DNA from 3 places in the Nocardioides sp. Z40_12 genome. Region 2 is predicted to be linked to each of the others. Evidence: predicted binding sites of a transcription regulator. Region 2 holds the regulator's gene; each other region holds the start of a gene.

Region 1 (2,266 bases), on a different contig from region 2:
AGGGCAGCTCGTCGATGACGTAGTAGGAGCGCATGAAGGGGCTGCGGAAGGACTTGTCCGAGGTGACGTAGGCGATGTGGGGGTCGAGCAGGCCGCCCTCGACCCCGGCCGCGACCGCGGTCACCAGTCCGGCCCGGATGACCGCGCCGTCCGGCTCGTAGAGGTGCTGGCCCAGCGGGCGCACCGGGCGCTCCTGCCCGTCGTAGGGGTCGTCCTCGGCCGTCAGGGAGGCGAGGCCCGCCCCGGAGATCACCGTCGCCCGGCGGCTGGTGGTGGCCAGCGAGGACGACCAGAGCGCCGCTTCCTTGACCTCGCCCTCGTCGCTGACCCACTCCGCCTCGACGCCCTCGGGGACCAGGTCGTGACCGATGCCGGGGGCCACCTTGACCACGGCGCTCGCCGCCCGCCCGCCGGTGAGGAGGTCGGCCACGAACGACCAGGGCGGGGTCCATCCCTCCCGGTCGAAGACACGGCCGCGCGCGCCTCGGCGGGCGGGATCGGCGAAGACCGCGCCGAAGGTGCCGAGGTCCAGGGCGGTGGCGTCGGCGGCCATCACCGCGCCCGCGAGCCCGAGAGCGGCCAGGTTGGCCTCCGCCATCGCCACCCGGACCGGGTCGAGGTCGACCCCGGCGCTGACCAGCCCGGCGCGGGAGAAGGCGGCCAGGTCGCCGCCGATCCCGCAGCCGAGGTCGACCACCGACGCGGGCCGCGCCGCGGCCAGCCGGGCGGCCCGGTGGTCGGCGACCCGGCGCCGGGTCGCCTGCTCCAGCGCGTCGGGGGTGAAGTACATCGAGACCGCGTCCTCGCCGAACTTGGGCACGGCGCGGACCCTCAGCCCGACGGTGGTCAGGGCCGCGGCGGCCCGGTCGGGGTCGTGACCGAGCCGGCGGACGGCGGCGGCGGCGCGCAGGGGATCGCCCTCGGCGTCGGCATAGGCATGGGTGGCCTGCTCCAGCAGTCGCTGGCCGTCGTCGGTGAGCAGCCAGCGGAAGGTCTCCAGGTCCACGGACGACATAGTGGCAGGAGGGGACCTCTCTGGCACTCGGTCAGGGGGAGTGCTAACGTTTCCACTGGCACTCTCACCCTGAGGCTGCCAACACTCGTGAACGGTCCGTGATCCCCGCGACGGCGCTGGCCAGCCACGAGAACCCAGACAGTCCGCGCCCCGCGGGCGCACGCTACGTGGAGAAAGTGGAGGTCGGCACTGTGTCGGTCAACATCAAGCCCCTCGAGGACCGCATCGTCGTCAAGCCGCTCGACGCCGAGCAGACCACGGCCTCTGGCCTGGTCATCCCGGACACCGCCAAGGAGAAGCCCCAGGAGGGCGAGGTCGTGGCCGTGGGTCCGGGTCGCTTCGGCGAGGGTGGCACCGAGCGCATTCCCATGGACATCTCCGTGGGCGACAAGGTCATCTACAGCAAGTACGGCGGCACCGAGGTGAAGTACTCCGGTGGCGAGTACCTCATCCTCTCCGGCCGCGACGTGCTGGCCATCGTTTCCTGATCGTTCCCCGGTCCCGGACGCCCCGGCCCACCGTGCACCTGTGCCGGTCGGCCGGGCGTCCGGGTCCGTCCATTTGAGGAGGAGTCCACATGCCCAAGATCCTGGAGTTCGACGAGAACGCTCGTCGTGCCCTCGAGCGCGGAGTCGACGCGCTCGCCAACACCGTCAAGGTGACGCTCGGCCCGAAGGGGCGCTACGTCGTCCTGGACAAGAAGTGGGGCGCCCCCACGATCACCAACGACGGTGTCACCGTCGCGCGTGAGATCGAGCTCGACGACCCGTTCGAGAACCTCGGCGCCCAGCTCACCAAGGAGGTCGCCACCAAGACCAACGACATCGCGGGTGACGGCACCACCACCGCGACCGTGCTGGCCCAGGCGATGGTCCACGAGGGCCTGCGCGCCGTCGCGGCCGGCGCGAACCCGATGGGTCTCAAGCGCGGCATGGACGCCGCCGCCGAGGCGGTCGGCGACGCGCTGCGCGAGGCGGCCCGCGAGGTGGAGTCCAAGGAGGACATGGCCTCGGTGGCCACCATCTCCAGCCGCGACGCCCACATCGGCGAGCTGCTCGCCGAGGCCTTCGACAAGGTCGGCAAGGACGGCGTGATCACCGTCGAGGAGTCCAACACCATGGGCACCGAGCTGGAGTTCACCGAGGGGATGCAGTTCGACAAGGGCTACATCTCGGCGTACTTCGTCTCCGACCCCGAGCGGATGGAGGCCGTCCTGGACGACCCCTACATCCTCCTGGTGCAGAGCAAGAT
Region 2 (2,266 bases):
CCGAACGCGGCCTCGGCCAGCTCGACCTCGAGCGCGATCAGCGCGTCCTGGCCCCGCCTGGTCCGCGGCCGGGGCCCCCGCCCGCCGCCGCCGGCCGCGCCGCCACCGGGGCCCTGGCCGCCGAAGAAGGCGTCCATGATGTCGGTGAAGGAGAACCCGGCACCCTGGCCGAAGCCACCGGCTCCCCCGAAGGGGTCGCCGCCCCGGTCGTAGTGGGCGCGCTTCTGGGGGTCCGAGAGTACCTCGTAGGCCCCCGTCACCTCCTTGAACCGCTCCTGGGTCTCCGGGTCCGGGTTGACGTCCGGGTGGAGCTGGCGGGCCAGCCGGCGGTAGGCCTTCTTGATCGTGTCGGCATCGGCGTCCCGGGGAACACCGAGCAACTCGTAGAGGTCCTGGCTCAACTTCGTCCTTCGTCTTGGTGGGGGTGCGAGGCCGCTCAGGCCTCGTCGAGGATGCGGGAGACGTATCGGGCGACCGCACGGACCGCCGCCATGCTGCCGGGGTAGTCCATCCGGGTCGGGCCCACGACGCCCAGGCTCGCCAGCGCGTCCTGCCCCGGGCCGTACCCGGTGGCCACGACGCTGGTCCCGGAGAGCTCGGTGTAGGGCCCCTCGTGCCCGATCCTGACCGTCACGGCACCGGCGTCGGCGGCCTCGCCCAGGAGCCGCATCAACACGACCTGCTCCTCCAGGGCCTCCAGCAGCGGCCGCACGGCGGTGTCGAAGTCCTGACCGAACCGGGCCAGGTTGGCCGCGCCGCCGACCGCCACCCGCTCGTCGCGACGGTGGTCGGACATGGCCTCGGTGAGGCTCTCGACGACCGCACCGGTCAGGGCAGCGTCGGTGTCCGGGACCTCCTCCGCCAGGGCGGTCAGCGCGCTGGCGGCCTCGGCGATCCGTCGTCCGGAGGTCGCGCGGCCGATCCGGTTGCGCAGGGCGACGAGCTGCTCGTCCCCGATCTCGTCGGACTCCGGAGGCAGCTCGACCAGCCTCTGCTCGACCCGGCCCGTGGAGAGGATCAGCACGACCAGCAGCCGACCCGGCGCCAGCACGACGACCTCGACGTGGCGCACGGTGCTGCGCGACAGCGTCGGGTACTGCACGACGGCGACCTGACGGGTCAGCTGGGAGAGCGTCCGCACGGAGCGCTGGACGACGTCGTCGAGGTCCACGGCGCCGTCGAGGAAGGAAGCGATCGCCCGCCGCTCGGCGCTGGACATCGGCTTGACCGTGCTGAGCCGGTCGACGAACAGCCGGTACCCCTTGTCGGTGGGGACCCGTCCGGCGCTGGTGTGCGGCTGGTGGATGAAGCCCTCGTCCTCGAGAGCCGCCATGTCGTTGCGCACGGTCGCCGGGGAGACACCCAGCTGGTGCCGTTCCACCAGCGCCTTCGAGCCCACCGGCTCCTCGGTGGCGACGTAGTCCTCGACGATGGCGCGGAGAACGGCGAGCTTGCGTTCCTCCGACATGGGCTCCTCCGTTCGGATCGTTCGTGCGTGCTTGGAGTTCTCGGATGGCAGGCTGGCACTCCAGACCCCCGAGTGCCAAGTCTACAAGGAAGGATCCCGCGGGCTAGGCTCACGTACATGCCGGAGTTCCAGCAGGTCGCGGACCGGGTCTGGGTGGCACGGTACGCCGCCCACGACGTCAACGTCACCGTGGTCGGAGGTGCCCGGGGAGCGCTGGTCGTCGACACCGGGGAGTCCGAGGAGGCCGGCCGCGAGCTGGTCGAGCAGGTGCGGGCCCTCGACGTCGGCGAGGTGGTCGCCGTGGTGAACACCCACGACCACGTCGCCCACGTCGGCGGCAACGACGCCCTCGTCTCCGCCTTCCCCGACGCCGCGGTGGTGGCACACGAGGACGCCGACGTGCCGGAGGTCACCCGGACCTTCTCCTCGGTGCACGTGGTCGAGCTCGGCGACCGGGTCGTCGAGCTCTTCCATCCCGGGCGCGCCCACACCGGGGGCGACCTGGTGGTCCGGGTCGGCGACGCCGACGTCCTGGTCGTCGGCGACCTGGTGACGGAGTCCACCGCCCCCTGGTACGGCGACGACTCGTGGCCGATGGAGTGGCCGGTCGCGCTCGACCTGGTGCTGGGTCTCACCACACCCGGCACCGTCGTCGTCCCGGGCCACGGGGCCCCGGTGGACCGCGACTTCCTCGAGCAGCAGCGCGGCGACATCGGCACGGTCGCGGAGACCCTGCGCGACCTGGCCGGACGCGGGGTGCCACGCACCGAGGCGCTCGCCGCGGCCAGCTGGCCCTTC
Region 3 (2,266 bases), on a different contig from region 2:
CTGGACATCGTGATCATGGCCGACCGAACTCCGTCGATGGAGGACCCTGACCGCAACGCGATGAAGAGCGCTATCGAGGACTCGCTCAAGGTGATGAATCCGGACCTGCAGTACGTGGCTCTCGGCACGATCCACAAGTCCGAGCCACGCAGGATGAACAAGGACAGTCCCGAGGTGTGCGCGACCGCCGAGTCCGGGGTCGAACAGAAGGAGAAGGGCTCGGGCTTCCTGGGACTCTTCCCGCCATTCACCCCGCAGTGGAACTCGGACGGGACGCCCCAGTTGGAGACGACGAGCAAGCCGACCAACGGCGAGTGGATCGCGGTGCCGTTCAGCGACGGATACCTGACAGAGCCGAGCGGGACGATCGTGGACTCCGACCCCCTGGTCAAGGGCCTGCGCTGCATGCCCGGCGCCAAGGTCGGCAACTACGGGACGCACCTCGCGTCTGCGTTGAAGGGCGCAGCGCGGTATGTGCTGGGGGACACGCCCAATAACCTCGACTCCTTGCCGGAGAGGGAGCACTCGGCCAAGAAGGTCATCATCTTCGAGACCGACGGTTCGCCTGACGAGGTCATGAACAACGGCTACAACAGTCTTGCGAACGCGACCGACTTCGGCGCCGGCCGGAACTCCAGCCACGGTCACACCGGTTGCGCGAACTTGGCGAAGATGGCCGAGGAGGTGAAGGCCAGGGGGGTCACGATCCTCACCATCGGGTTCGGCAAGGCTGGTACCGCGCGGTGTCGTGAAGGTGTGGCCACTACCGACTACGTCCGCGACGTCTTGGCCAAGGTCGCGTCGAAAACGCCCGACGGGACGGCGTCGACCGCTTCGGATTGCTCGATCCCGGCAGAGCGAGACAAGGAGAACAAGGACGCTGACTACTTCTTCTGCGCCGCCGCGGGTGAGCTCGAGGAGACCTTCCGATCAGCCTTCGGCACGTTGAACAAGAGCGTCAAGCTGCTGCGTATGCCGGGCTGACACTCCCGCGTCATGCAGTGCGCCGCCCCCGGGGGTCCCCGGGGGCGGCGTTTGCACTCACACCACCCGAGTGCTAAACATGGAGTTGGCACTCTCGACACGAGAGTGACAGAAGCGGACTGGTGACGTTGAGGTCCGAAGCGCCGGCGGGAAGGGTTCGCCGGGCAGCCGGATCGTCCGTCGCGGGCAACCCATCAGGGCCGCACCCCCGAACTCCCGAAAAGGAATCACAGGAGTTATGCCGAAGCTGATTGCTTTCAACGAGGAGGCCCGCCGCGGTCTCGAGCGTGGAATGAACACGCTCGCCGACGCGGTCAAGGTCACGCTCGGCCCCAAGGGTCGCAACGTCGTCCTCGAGAAGAAGTGGGGCGCGCCCACCATCACCAACGATGGTGTGTCGATCGCCAAGGAGATCGAGCTCGAGGACCCGTTCGAGAAGATCGGTGCCGAGCTCGTCAAGGAAGTTGCCAAGAAGACCGACGACGTCGCCGGTGACGGTACGACGACGGCGACCGTGCTCGCCCAGGCGATGGTCCGCGAGGGCCTGCGCAACGTGGCCGCGGGTGCGAACCCCATGGGTCTCAAGCGCGGCATCGAGGCGGCCGTCAACGCCGTCTCCACCGAGCTCCTGAGCATGGCCAAGGACGTCGAGACCAAGGAGCAGATCGCGTCCACCGCGACCATCTCCGCCGGTGGCGACACCACGGTCGGCGACGCCATCGCCGAGGCGATGGACAAGGTCGGCAAGGAAGGCGTCATCACCGTCGAGGAGTCGAACACCTTCGGCATCGACCTCGAGCTGACCGAGGGCATGCGGTTCGACAAGGGCTACATCTCGGCCTACTTCGTCACCGACCCCGAGCGCATGGAGACGGTCCTCGAGGACCCCTACATCCTCATCGCCAACTCCAAGATCTCGTCGGTCAAGGACCTGCTCCCGCTGCTGGAGAAGGTCATGCAGTCCGGCAAGCCCCTGGTGATCATCGCCGAGGACGTCGACGGCGAGGCGCTGTCGACCCTGGTGGTCAACAAGATCAAGGGCACCTTCAAGTCCGTCGCCGTCAAGGCCCCGGGCTTCGGTGACCGCCGCAAGGCCATGCTGCAGGACATCGCGATCCTGACCGGCGGCCAGGTGATCTCCGAGGAGGTCGGCCTCAAGCTGGAGTCCGCCGGCATCGAGCTGCTCGGCCAGGCCCGCAAGGTCGTCATCACCAAGGACGAGACCACCATCGTCGAGGGCTCCGGCGACACCGGCCAGATCGAGGGCCGGGTCAACCAGATC

The links. Region 2 encodes HrcA, which represses chaperone genes, less so after heat shock. Its sites were predicted from a motif close to TTGGCACTCGNNNNNNNCGAGTGCCAA; they were not measured.
Region 1: groES (co-chaperone GroES) is a predicted target of HrcA. The motif match lies at 1,036-1,062, and genes of this name have one in related genera.
Region 3: groL (chaperonin GroEL) is a predicted target of HrcA. The motif match lies at 1,035-1,061, and genes of this name have one in related genera.

The regions. Positions count from the first base shown of each region.
Region 1 is NZ_JBZAJA010000001.1:387,210-389,475, reverse strand. It holds gene AC4BG9_RS01810 (class I SAM-dependent methyltransferase) at 1-1,015, opposite strand, end outside; gene groES (co-chaperone GroES) at 1,207-1,503, shown strand; gene groL (chaperonin GroEL) at 1,593-2,266, shown strand, end outside.
Region 2 is NZ_JBZAJA010000011.1:48,674-50,939, forward strand. It holds gene dnaJ (molecular chaperone DnaJ) at 1-401, opposite strand, end outside; gene hrcA (heat-inducible transcriptional repressor HrcA) at 437-1,468, opposite strand; gene AC4BG9_RS17700 (MBL fold metallo-hydrolase) at 1,586-2,266, shown strand, end outside.
Region 3 is NZ_JBZAJA010000001.1:508,210-510,475, reverse strand. It holds gene AC4BG9_RS02425 (pilus assembly protein TadG-related protein) at 1-984, shown strand, start outside; gene groL (chaperonin GroEL) at 1,223-2,266, shown strand, end outside.